3 regions of the Pectobacterium atrosepticum genome follow, and region 1 is predicted to be linked to each of the others. Evidence: predicted binding sites of a transcription regulator. Region 1 holds the regulator's gene; each other region holds the start of a gene.

Region 1 (4,185 bases):
AAAAACCAGAACCTACCGCAGTAAGCAATAAAACCAAACCCCGAACAGCTAACAAATCGACAGAAAAAAAGCCGTCACGGACGCAAAGCAGCACTCCTGCGCTAGTGAAGAAAAACCTTAAAAAGCTGAAATCTGAAGAAGAAAAGCAGACGACTGCACAGGTCAGAGTCAAAACAGGGTTAAAGAAGACGGCCCTCAAAGGAAAGTTGGATAAAAATCCTTCTCCTACAGAAAAAGGAATGACGCTCAGCGCGGCGCATAAAAAACGCTATCAGCATGCCAAAACAACAGCAATGAATAAGTTGATGAGCCAAATAGGTAAACCTTATCACTGGGGCGGCTCATCTCCCTTTACCGGATTTGACTGTAGCGGGCTGGTTTATTACGCCTATAAAGATGTCGTCAAGATACAAATCCCGCGCACCGCAAATGAAATGTACCACCTGCGTGATGCTGCGCCGATTAAAAAGAGCGAGCTGGAAAGTGGCGATCTCGTCTTCTTCCGCATCAATAACCGTGGCGCTGCCGATCACGTTGGGGTTTATCTGGGAGAAGGGAAATTTATCCAGTCGCCGCGTACAGGCTCAGATATTCGTATCAGCAAGTTGAGTGAAGATTATTGGCAGGAGCACTACGTTGGCGCGCGTCGCGTCGTTACGCCACAGACGATTCGTTAAGCAGATTATACCGGTTATACCCTAAATAATTCAGACACGTTTATGCACCACAAACGTGTCTGAATGCCAACCAGCGGCGGAAGCACCGATCGGTTAATTCAGCACCGCGATAAAGCTAAATGCGATGATCACAGCCAACGAACCAACGGTTGTCAGCAAAGACATTTTCAGATTTGTATCCATAAACCACTCCTTATTAGCGAACAAGTTTCATCTGAAACTTCATCTAAAAAAAGACACCACCATTCACAGCAGAACCCACGCAGGTGGTTAAAACTACAAATAATAGGGTTATTACGATTCTTTCATAATTCTAGCGAAAAATCTCGGACGAATGCATCACTAATAGTATAAATTAGCCCTTTCACTTTCATGATAAATCGGACACAATCCGCTGTTTATGAAAGCGCTGCGTATCAGTCGAAAAACGTCAACCCAGACCCCTTCGGTATAACATTCGGCATTCTCCTTCTGAAATCCTGTTTTTTAGCTTAGAAGAAGAACTTTAAACGTAGGCAAACGATTAACAATATACTTACGTCTGTAACAGGTAAGTTCAGGAGTCATTTTTAGATGGCAACGATTAAAGATGTGGCAAAACGTGCTGGCGTTTCCACCACAACCGTATCGCACGTGATCAATAAAACACGTTTCGTCGCCGAAGAGACCAAGGCAGCCGTCAGGGCAGCAATCAAAGAATTGCACTATTCGCCCAGCGCCGTCGCTCGCAGCCTCAAAGTTAATCACACTAAATCTATTGGCTTGCTGGCAACATCCAGCGAAGCGCCCTACTTCGCCGAGATCATTGAAGCTGTCGAAAACAGCTGTTATGCCAAAGGTTACACGTTGGTGCTGTGTAATTCTCATAATGACATTGGCAAACAGCGCGCCTATCTTTCTATGTTGGCGCAAAAACGCGTCGATGGCCTGTTGGTGATGTGCGCAGAATACCCGCCGGAGCTATTGGGCATGCTGGAAGATTATCGCAGCATTCCAATGGTCGTTATGGATTGGGGACAAATGCACAACGATTTCACCGATACGATTATCGATAACGCCTTTGAAGGCGGTTATATGGCGGGCCGCTACCTAATTGAACGCGGCCATCGGGATATCGGTGCCATCCCCGGCATTCAAGAGCGCAACACGGGCAGCGGACGCTATCTCGGCTTTTTAAAAGCGTTGAAGGAAGCTGATATCACCGTGCGCAATGAATGGGTTGTTCAGGGTGATTTCGAACCGGAATCCGGCTACAAAGCCATGCATCAGATTCTCGCGCAGAAACAGCGACCTACGGCCGTATTCTGCGGTGGCGATATCATGGCGATGGGTGCCATCTGTGCAGCCGACGAACTGGGTTTGCGCGTACCGCAGGATATTTCAGTGATCGGCTATGACAACGTGCGCCACGCGCGCTTCTTTACGCCAGCCCTGACCACCATCCACCAGCCGAAAGAACGCCTGGGCCAATCCGCATTTTCTATGCTGCTGGATCGCATTACCAGTAAGCGAGAAGATGCGCACGTCATTGAAGTTCACCCGACGCTGATTGAACGCCGTTCGGTTGCCGACGGCCCGTTCCGCGATTATCGCCGCTAACCCCGACGACGCAATACAGACGGTTTTTCTATTCCTGCCCGCTTTCCCTCTCTGCTTGCTTCAGCCAATTTTCTTGTATATTGGCTGGAGCAACTCTAAACTGAACCCTGCGTTTCAGTTTCACTGATAAAACCAAAATAGCGATAGCCGCACGTCAGTAAGCAGGTCCGTGTTTTTTGCCAATGAGCTCCTGTTTACGTGCAAATTTCTTCTTCATTTTTCTCTGGTGACAGCCGATACGTCGGCTGCAGTAAGTGCTGTCCAGGTGTTTTACGATACTTTTATACGTGAAAAGTTAAGGAGACATGATGGGATTACCTTATGCAGAAGAATGGGATCACGATACCGCGCCTTGGTTCCACATAATGCAGGACATGTTGGCCACCGCAGATATCACGATCAACGGTACTCGCCCTTTTGATATCCACGTTACCCATCCCCGCTTTTTTAAACGCGTCTTGCGAGAAGGTTCGCTGGGATTAGGTGAAAGCTATATGGACGGATGGTGGGAGTGTGAACGGCTGGATATGTTTTTCCATCGTGTCCTGCGCGCAGGACTAGGAAATACGTTACCTCGCCGCCTGCACGATCTTACACGAGTCGCCATTTCCCGCGTCACTAATTTGCAGTCCCGCAGACGCGCTCAGGTTGTCGGCAAAGCACATTACGATTTAGGTAATGACCTCTTTACCCTGATGCTGGATCCCTACATGCAATATTCCTGCGCTTATTGGAAACAGGCACACACGCTGGAACAGGCGCAGGAAAACAAACTCACCATGATTTGCGAAAAACTCCAGCTAAAATCAGGGATGACGCTGCTGGATATCGGCTGCGGCTGGGGCGGGCTTGCTGAGTTCGCGGCGCGGCGCTACGGTGTCTCCGTTTACGGCATCACCATTTCCAGAGAACAGCAGATGCTGGCGCAACAGCGCTGTCAGGATCTTGACGTCACCATTGCGCTACAAGACTACCGCGATCTGAACCAGCAATTCGATAGGATCGCCTCTGTTGGCATGTTTGAACACGTCGGCCCGCGTAACTATGACACTTACTTTCGCATGGCAAAACGCAATCTTAAGCCCGATGGACTCTTCCTGCTACATACTATCGGTGCCAATAAGACCAACCCGCACATTGATCCCTGGATTCACAAATACATATTCCCCAACGGCTGCATTCCATCCATACAGCATATCGCGCAGGCGAGTGAGCCTTACATGGTAATGGAAGACTGGCACAACTTCGGCGCCGATTACGATCGCACATTAATGGCGTGGCATACGCGCTTTCAGCAAGGGTGGCCCCAGCTTTCTACACGCTATACCGCCCGCTTTCGTCGGATGTTTAGCTACTATCTGAACGCGTGTGCAGGAACGTTCAGAGCCAGAGAGCTTCAGCTCTGGCAGATCGTATTCAGTATCAATGGGATTGATGGTGGATTACGCGTTTCACGCTGAGAGAAACGAGAAAACCGGATGATATTGTTCATCCGGTTTACAAAAAGAGGCAACGCAGGGATTACTCTTCGTTGACGAGCTCGTTCGCCTGCTTGCTGGCTAACACGCGTTCTACCGTGTCGACCACGGCCTGCGTTTGCGGGTCGATTTCAATATTGATGCGATTCCCCAGTCGTTTCTGTCCCAGCGTTGTGCGGTTCAACGTTTCTGGAATTAAATGCACGCAGAAACGTCCGCGGGTCACTTCTCCAACAGTCAGACTAATGCCATCAATCCCGACGAAGCCTTTATGCAGCACGTATTTCATCAGCGCTTCATCTGCCAGGCGGAACCAAATCTGATGATTGTTTTCTGAAATCTGAATCTTGACCACTTCTGCCGTACACATAATATGTCCCGACATGACGTGCCCGCCGATCTCATCGCCAAATTTCGCGGCTCGCTCAATA
Region 2 (4,185 bases), 690 kb from region 1:
GTTTCCCACTCAGACCTATTCTGAACAACGGCCAGAATTAATCTATCGTGCATGATTTTTATGGCATCGCCCAGCAGCATGGTTTTCCCACTTAATGACAGCTGTTCTTGCGCCAGCAGACAGAGACAGGCTTTATCTCCCGCTTCCGCCACCAAAAAGCACGCTGTTTCATGTGTTTCGGTGAGCTGCACTTGTACAACGTCACCCGCCTGCGGTGAATACGTCATGGCATCCGGCTGCTGGATGAAATGCCAGCTTTTCGGCATTAACGGTTTCAGGAATCGGGTTGCCACCAGCGCGTTCAAGACTAATTCGCCCTGAAGGTCGCGATGCAGTGCCGCTTTCTGACATTTATCGTTATAGGTAAAAAATAACGCGGCATCGTCAACGCAAAATGCACATTCATTAAATGCATCCGGCGTTAGCATTTTAGACGGAAAACGAGAACGGAATAACATGCCGTTAGCCAGATCCAACATCAGGCGATCGTGTTCAGTATCAAAATACCAGCGCCAGTTATCGTCAGGTTTTAACTTCATATTATTTACCCTTCGCCTTCACAGTAGAAATATCAGAAATGGCTGATTGTATTTTCTTACATCGCAATAATCTTTCATCGTCATAAACATCGTGGTAAGAAGATCAGACATCAGTTGATAGTTTATTTACGCAAACGGATAAAATATAGACTAGCTGGGGGGATAAATAAACCCCCAGTTAGAAATGAAAGGCATTTCGGATTAAATATGTGTAACGATATCTTTAATCAGACGAGGACCGTGGAAAATAAAGCCTGAATATATCTGTACCAGTGACGCACCAGCATCCATTTTTTCACGCGCGGCGACCAAAGAATCAATTCCGCCAACGCCAATAATAGGTAAACGTCCTGCTAATTCCTGTGACAAACGGCGGATAATTTCCGTGCTGCTTGTTTGTAACGGGCGTCCACTTAATCCACCCGTTTGCCCACAGTGATTTAATCCCTGAATCAGTTTTCTATCGAGTGTCGTGTTCGTGGCAATCACACCATCAATGTTATAACGAACCAGACTATCGGCAATTTGGATCAATTCTTCCTCGGAAAGATCCGGCGCGATCTTTACCGCCACAGGGACGTATTTCTGATGCTTCTCTTTTAATTCTGTCTGCTTATTCTTTATCGCCAGTAAAAGATCGTCTAATGCTTCACCATATTGCAGGCTGCGTAATCCCGGCGTATTGGGTGACGAAATGTTGATAGCTATATAACCCGCGTGAGGATAAACCTTATCCATACAGATCAAATAATCGTCTTTACCTTGCTCAACTGGCGTATCTTTATTCTTGCCAATGTTGATGCCTAATACACCGCCAAAACGCGTTTTCTTTACATTTTCGACGAGATAGTCCACGCCTTTATTATTGAAGCCCATCCGGTTGATCAGCCCTTCCGCTTCCACTACGCGGAATAGTCTCGGTTTGTCATTACCGGATTGTGGACGCGGCGTTACCGTTCCCACTTCAATAAAACCAAATCCCATTGCGCCTAATGCATCGATACATTCGCCGTCTTTATCTAATCCCGCAGCCAGACCCAGCGGGTTTTTAAAAGATAACCCCATGCAGGTAACTGGTTTAGTAGGAACGGATTGACGGACGAGAAATTCAAAAGGCGTGTTGGTAATACGGCGTAATTGTTGGAAGGTCAGCTCATGTGCACGCTCTGGATCGAGCTGAAACAGGGCTTTTTTGATAACGGGATAGAACATATTGTCTCCTGAGATCCCTATCGTAAAGGTATCTTGCCTACGCTGGAAGTCAGCAATAGTGGATTACGGTTTAACTCACGGTCGGTGATGGTAGTGCCATCTCTGCGGAAAGTAAAACGTTTGCGGAAGTAAGAAATTAGCGTAAGGGAAAATGTCACACGCGGCAGGCTACCGCGTGTGACAGAAGGATTAGCGTGGCGGGATTAGTCTTGCAGTGCCTTGCTGATCTTCTCGAACAGATCGCCAGACAGATTTTCCAACGTCTTCAACTGCTCCAGCGCCTGACGCATTTGCGCCTGACGTTTAGCATCATAGCGCTTCAGACGGATCAACGGTTCGATCATCCTTGCTGCGACCTGCGGATTGCGAGTGTTCAGATCGGTAAGAATCTCCGTCAGGAAACGATAACCGCTGCCGTCTTCGGCATGGAAAGCCGACGGGTTCGACGCCGCAAACGCCCCCACTAGCGAACGCAGGCGGTTAGGGTTGTTCAGGCTAAATGAACGGTGTTGCAGCAATTCACGCACGCGGGTCAGTACATTATCTGCCGGACTGGTGGCTTGCAGCACAAACCATTTATCCATGACCAAGCCATCCTGATGCCAGCGGTTATCAAACTGCGTCAGCAGTTCATCACGCACCGGCAGTTGAGCCTCTACCGCCGCAGACAGCGCTGCCAGCGAATCCGTCATGTTATCCGCCTGACGGAACTGCGCCTGTACCAATTTATCCGCCTGATCCGCATCGCTGAACGCCAGATAATGCAGGCAGACATTGCGCAGCGCGCGTTTGCCTATATCCGCGTGCTCAATGCGATACTGCGGCGCGTGATTCGCGTGGTATACCGCCAGAAACTCATCTGCCATCTCTTTCGCCATCGTACGCGTCATACTGTCACGCACGGCAGCGATTGCAGTAGGATCGATGATGTCAAACAGCTCAGCAATTTCGTTTTCGCTCGGCAATGTCAGAATCTGAGAAGCCAGCATCGGATCCAGCTTTTCATCCAGTAACACGCCACGGAAGGCATCGACAACATGCATCGGCACGGAAAGCGGCTGCTTCTGTTGATAGCGGGAAACATTCAGACGGATATAGTTAGCCAGTAAGCTCTGCGCCGCATCCCAACGTGAGAATGCATTGCTTGCGTGACGCATCAGGAACGTCAGTTGTTCATCGCTCCAGGCATAGTTCAGTTTTACCGGCGCAGAAAACTCACGTAATAAAGAAGGAATCGGACGGCAAGGCACCTGATCGAAAATAAAGGTTTGTTCGGATTCGGTCACATTGAGCACAGACGACAACAGTTGACCGTCTTTCTGTAGCGGGATCACCTGCCCTTGCAGATCGTACAGCTCAATATCCAACGGAATATGCAGCGGCAGCTTCTGCTGTTTGTCGGCACCGACTGGCGTCATCTGGCTCACGCTCAGCAGATATTGTTGCGTCTGTGGATCGTAGTCATCACGCACGGTCAACACCGGCGTACCTGACTGACTATACCAACGGCGGAACTGCGTGAGATCGACACCGGAGGCCTCTTCCATCGCCAATACAAAGTCATCACAGGTCGCCGCGCTGCCGTCGTGACGCTCAAAATACAGACGAATGCCAGCCTGGAAGCCTTCTTCACCTAATAAGGTGTGCATCATGCGGATCACTTCCGATCCTTTTTCATAGACCGTCAGCGTGTAGAAGTTATTCATCTCGATCACCTGATCGGGACGAATCGGATGCGACATCGGGCTGGCATCTTCAGCAAACTGCGCACCGCGCATCACGCGCACGTTATCAATACGATTCACTGGACGCGAACCCAGATCGGAGCTGAACTCCTGATCGCGGAACACCGTCAACCCTTCTTTCAGGCTAAGCTGGAACCAGTCGCGGCAGGTGACGCGGTTGCCCGTCCAGTTGTGGAAATATTCATGGCCGATCACCGCTTCAATGTTGAGATAATCTTTATCCGTCGCGGTTTCTGCCTTCGCCAATACGTATTTGGAGTTAAATACGTTCAGCCCTTTGTTTTCCATCGCCCCCATGTTGAAAAAATCAACGGCGACGATCATATAGATGTCGAGATCGTATTCCAGGCCGAAACGCTCTTCGTCCCACTTCATCGAATTCTTCAGCGAAGTCATCGCCCAACCGGTGCGATCGAGGTTACCGCGGTCAACAAACAGCTCTAGTGCAACATCGCGGCCAGAACGTGTCGTGAAGCGATCCTGTAGGACATCAAAATCACCGGCAACCAACGCGAACAGATAAGCGGGTTTCGGGAACGGATCCTGCCATTCAATCCAGTGGCGTCCACCTTCCAGCTCTCCTTGTGCAATACGATTGCCATTAGAGAGTAAATAAGGATAGCGAGCTTTATCTGCTGTGATGCGTGTCGTGAATTTCGCCAACACATCCGGTCGGTCGAGATAATAGG
Region 3 (4,185 bases), 520 kb from region 1:
AGGCATCAAAATCAGCATGCATCTCTGCAATCATGCGGGTTGTCAGTTGGTCACTGGTTTCCCCATTTTCGATTGCACGTTTAATAATTTTGTCGTCAATATCGGTGATATTACGCACATATTTCAGTGAATACCCCAGATACCGCAAATACCGCGCCACCACATCAAACGCCACGAAAGTACGTCCATGACCGATATGACACAGGTCATAAACGGTGATGCCACACACATACATTCCCACCTGATCGGCGTGGATGGGTTTAAATTCCTCTTTTTGGCGACTCAGCGTATTAAAAATCTTTAGCATCAGGGCGTTCCAGTGTTTTTATAAAAAATGGTTTTCACAAAAAAATGGTTTCACAAGAGTGGTGTTCACAAAAACATCGTGTTCACACGATAGGTCAATCACAGTGGCAGTTAGCGTCAGCAATATCAATACATTCAGGGTTTATACCCCAACGGCGTATTGAAACCTGAACCCTACTGTATTGCAAGGTTAAGAAGAGGGAATAAGCGAGAAAGGATAAAAATGAAATGGCCCGGATTTCCCGGGCCATTTCACACAATCGGCGTTACTGACGAAAAAATAACCTGCTGACAAAAACAATCAGCGCCAACGTGGATTCGACATCACTGAGTATTTTCCGCTACCGAGCAAGGCAATAGCGATACCCGCAAAGAAGAAGACAGCCGCGCCTTCAACTGCCCACGCACCCGTTTTTTCCAGAGACAGGAAATCACCAGAATGCACCAGCAATGACGCGACAAACATAGTGAAAGAGAAGATCAGTGCGGCAGGACGTGTAAAAATGCCGAGAATCATCATGATTGGTATGATGATCTCACCGACATAAACACCGTAGCCCACAAAGGCTGGGAGTCCGGCATTAGTCAACATCCCCTCAATAAAACCAATCCCGCCGTGCAGCTTGTGCCACCCGTGGAACAACATCAAAACGCTGAAAGATACGCGCAAGAACAATTTGCCGAAATCGGGCTTATCTAATACTCGATTAATACTATCCAGCATGATCCACCTATCCATTTAGAGGTATTTATGGGTAATAAGAATGACTCTCAGATTAATCTGAGCTGAAAAAAAAGAATACGTTGATTACGCAAAACATTGATCTAGGGCAACAAAATTTTCATTCAAATTAATTAACCATTAACTGTGCATTTAATCAATTTATTTGTTTTCAAAAGCCTGCTTTGCGTGATTAAGCCATCATCGATGCATACTTGACCACAGTACATTTTCCCCGACGATTGCCTAAATATGAGTAGTAAACATTTTTATACGGCTTTTTCATCACACCAACCGCCAGCAAACGCGCAGAAAGACCGAAATACTGACTCAATCGACCAGTTATGCTATAACAGCGCTCTTGTTGTTCACCGTATTTTGTGAACTGCACTCTTATCACTAAGGCTATCTAGGGTTCATTATTATGATTACGCTTCATACCAACCACGGCGATATCGTTATTAACACGTTTGCAGACAAGGCGCCGGTTACTGTAGAAAACTTCCTGAACTACTGCCGCAGCGGTTTTTATGACAACACGATTTTTCACCGCGTGATTAATGGTTTTATGATTCAGGGCGGTGGCTTCGCTGCTGGCATGGATCAAAAAGAAACCAATGCGACAATCAAAAATGAAGCCAACAATGGCCTGAAAAATACCCGTGGCACGCTGGCGATGGCTCGTACCAACGATCCACATTCTGCTACTGCCCAGTTCTTTATCAACCTCATTGATAACGATTTCCTGAACTTCCGTTCAGAGCGTGCCGATGGTTGGGGCTACTGCGTATTCGCCGAAGTGACTGAAGGTATGGACGTTGTTGATAAAATCAAAGGCGTTGCAACCGGCCGCAGCGGCATGCACCAAGACGTACCGAAAGAAGACGTGGTGATCACCCACGTAACGGTCAGCGAATAATCCGGCCTGCATGGCAACGCTGTTTATTGCCGATCTGCATTTAAGTCTTCATGAACCGGCGATTACCGCCGGTTTTCTGCGTTTTTTACGCCATGAGGCGATTCATGCCGATGCGCTTTACATTCTTGGTGACCTCTTCGACGCCTGGATTGGTGATGACGATCCGCAACCACTGCATGCGACCATCGCTGCTGAATTGTATGCATTACATCAGCTCGGCATTCCCTGTTACTTCGTGCACGGTAACCGTGATTTTCTGATCGGCAAGCGTTTCGCCAGACAAAGTGGAATGACGCTGCTACCGACAGAAAATATCGTTGACCTCTACGGTCAAAAAATCCTCATTCTGCATGGTGATACCCTGTGTACTGACGATCCGGCCTATCAAAAATTTCGCCGCCGCGTACACAACCCGTTCATTCAGCAACTGTTCCTGCTGTTACCTTTATCGCTGCGTCTGAAGATAGCCGCTAAAATGCGTGCCAGCAGCCAACAGGCCAATCAGCAAAAGTCTCAGCAGATTATGGATGTGAATCCTGAGCAAGTGCTTGAACGCTTGCGGCACTATCAGGTGAAGACGATGATCCACGGCCACACACACCGTCCAGCCATCCATCAGGTTGATCTCGGCAAATCTTATGGCCGACGTGCCGTTCTCGGTGCCTGGCATGAGGAAGGTTCGATGATTAAGGTCACGCCACAAAATATCGAACTGATTTCCTTCCCATTTTAATGCGTTTTCTGCCATTGACTTAACAATCTCTCACCTAATCTCCCCAGTATTTCCGCATACGCAACCGTTTTCCTCGCCATAATGGCGTGATATGCTCTACGCCCTCAACGCCAGACCCTCTCGTCTGGCCGACGCAATATTGGTATACCCGCGTCACGAACACGTACAATCACAGGAGCGTCACAGGCATGTCATCCAACGTTGCCCCGGCTAAAATTGCCATCGTCATGGGTTCAAAGAGTGACTGGGCCACTATGCAGTTTGCTGCGGAAATCCTCACCACGCTGAACATTCCTTTTCATACCGAAGTCGTTTCCGCACACCGGACGCCGGATAAACTGTTCAGCTTCGCTGAGCAGGCGGCACAAAATGGTTTTGATGTGATTATCGCTGGCGCAGGCGGCGCAGCACACCTACCGGGTATGCTGGCAGCGAAAACGCTGGTTCCTGTGCTAGGCGTGCCAGTACAAAGCTCAACGCTGAGCGGTGTAGACAGCCTGTATTCCATCGTTCAAATGCCGCGTGGTATCCCGGTCGGCACGTTGGCAATCGGCAAGGCAGGCGCAGCGAATGCGGCTCTGCTGGCCGCACAAATTCTCGCCCTACATGATAATGGTATCGCCGCTCGTCTGGCAGACTGGCGTCAGGCGCAAACGGATGATGTGCTGTCTCATCCCGATCCGCGGGAGGAGGCATGAAACCGGTCTGCGTATTAGGCAATGGTCAGTTGGGCAGAATGCTCCGTCAAGCAGGCGAACCGTTAGGGATTGCCGTCTATCCCGTTGGGCTGGATGCGGAGCCGGAATCGGTTCCGTTTCATAACAGTGTGATTACCGCTGAGATCGAACGCTGGCCAGAAACCGCCCTCACCCGCGAACTGGCTGAACACACGGCGTTTGCGAACCGTGATATTTTCCCACGTCTGGCCGATCGCCTGACGCAAAAACAGCTGCTGGACTCGCTGAATCTGGCAACCGCGCCCTGGCAATTGCTGGCCAGCGCCGATGAATGGCAACACGTCTTTGCTTCATTAGGTGAGCTCGCTATCGTTAAACGCCGCGTCGGCGGTTATGACGGCCGTGGGCAGTGGCGCTTGCGTAACGGCGAGCAGCAGACGTTGCCCGCAGACTGCTACGGTGAATGTATTGTTGAGCAAGGGATTAATTTTTCTGGTGAAGTCTCACTGGTTGGCGCCCGCAATACGCACGGTAAATGCGTGTTCTACCCGCTAACCCATAACCTGCATCAGGATGGCATTCTGCGTACCAGCGTGGCTTTCCCTCAGCCTGATCCGCAATTGCAACAGCAGGCTGAGCAGATGCTGTCCGCGATTATGAATGCGCTAGGCTATGTTGGCGTGATGGCGATGGAATGCTTTATTGTCGGCGACCATCTGCTCATTAATGAGTTGGCTCCACGGGTACATAATAGTGGACACTGGACGCAAAATGGCGCGTCGATCAGCCAGTTTGAACTCCATCTGCGCGCCATTCTGGATCTGCCGCT

The links. The regulator PurR, encoded in region 1, represses purine synthesis genes. The targets are predictions, from matches to a motif close to CANGCAAACGTTTGCNTG.
Region 2: a site for PurR is predicted at 1,861-1,878, ahead of pyrD (quinone-dependent dihydroorotate dehydrogenase). Genes of this name have one in related genera too.
Region 3: a site for PurR is predicted at 2,737-2,754, ahead of purE (5-(carboxyamino)imidazole ribonucleotide mutase). Genes of this name have one in related genera too.

The regions. Positions count from the first base shown of each region.
Region 1 is NZ_CP009125.1:2,923,306-2,927,490, forward strand. It holds gene GZ59_RS12880 (C40 family peptidase) at 1-677, shown strand, start outside; gene cydH (cytochrome bd-I oxidase subunit CydH) at 771-860, opposite strand; gene purR (HTH-type transcriptional repressor PurR) at 1,251-2,276, shown strand; gene cfa (cyclopropane fatty acyl phospholipid synthase) at 2,585-3,736, shown strand; gene GZ59_RS12895 (riboflavin synthase) at 3,798-4,185, opposite strand, start outside.
Region 2 is NZ_CP009125.1:2,229,335-2,233,519, reverse strand. It holds gene GZ59_RS09805 (cell division protein ZapC) at 1-539, opposite strand, end outside; gene pyrD (quinone-dependent dihydroorotate dehydrogenase) at 741-1,751, opposite strand; gene pepN (aminopeptidase N) at 1,955-4,185, opposite strand, start outside.
Region 3 is NZ_CP009125.1:3,442,110-3,446,294, forward strand. It holds gene cysS (cysteine--tRNA ligase) at 1-307, opposite strand, end outside; gene GZ59_RS15235 (DoxX family protein) at 608-1,030, opposite strand; gene ppiB (peptidylprolyl isomerase B) at 1,452-1,946, shown strand; gene lpxH (UDP-2,3-diacylglucosamine diphosphatase) at 1,957-2,679, shown strand; gene purE (5-(carboxyamino)imidazole ribonucleotide mutase) at 2,868-3,377, shown strand; gene purK (5-(carboxyamino)imidazole ribonucleotide synthase) at 3,374-4,185, shown strand, end outside.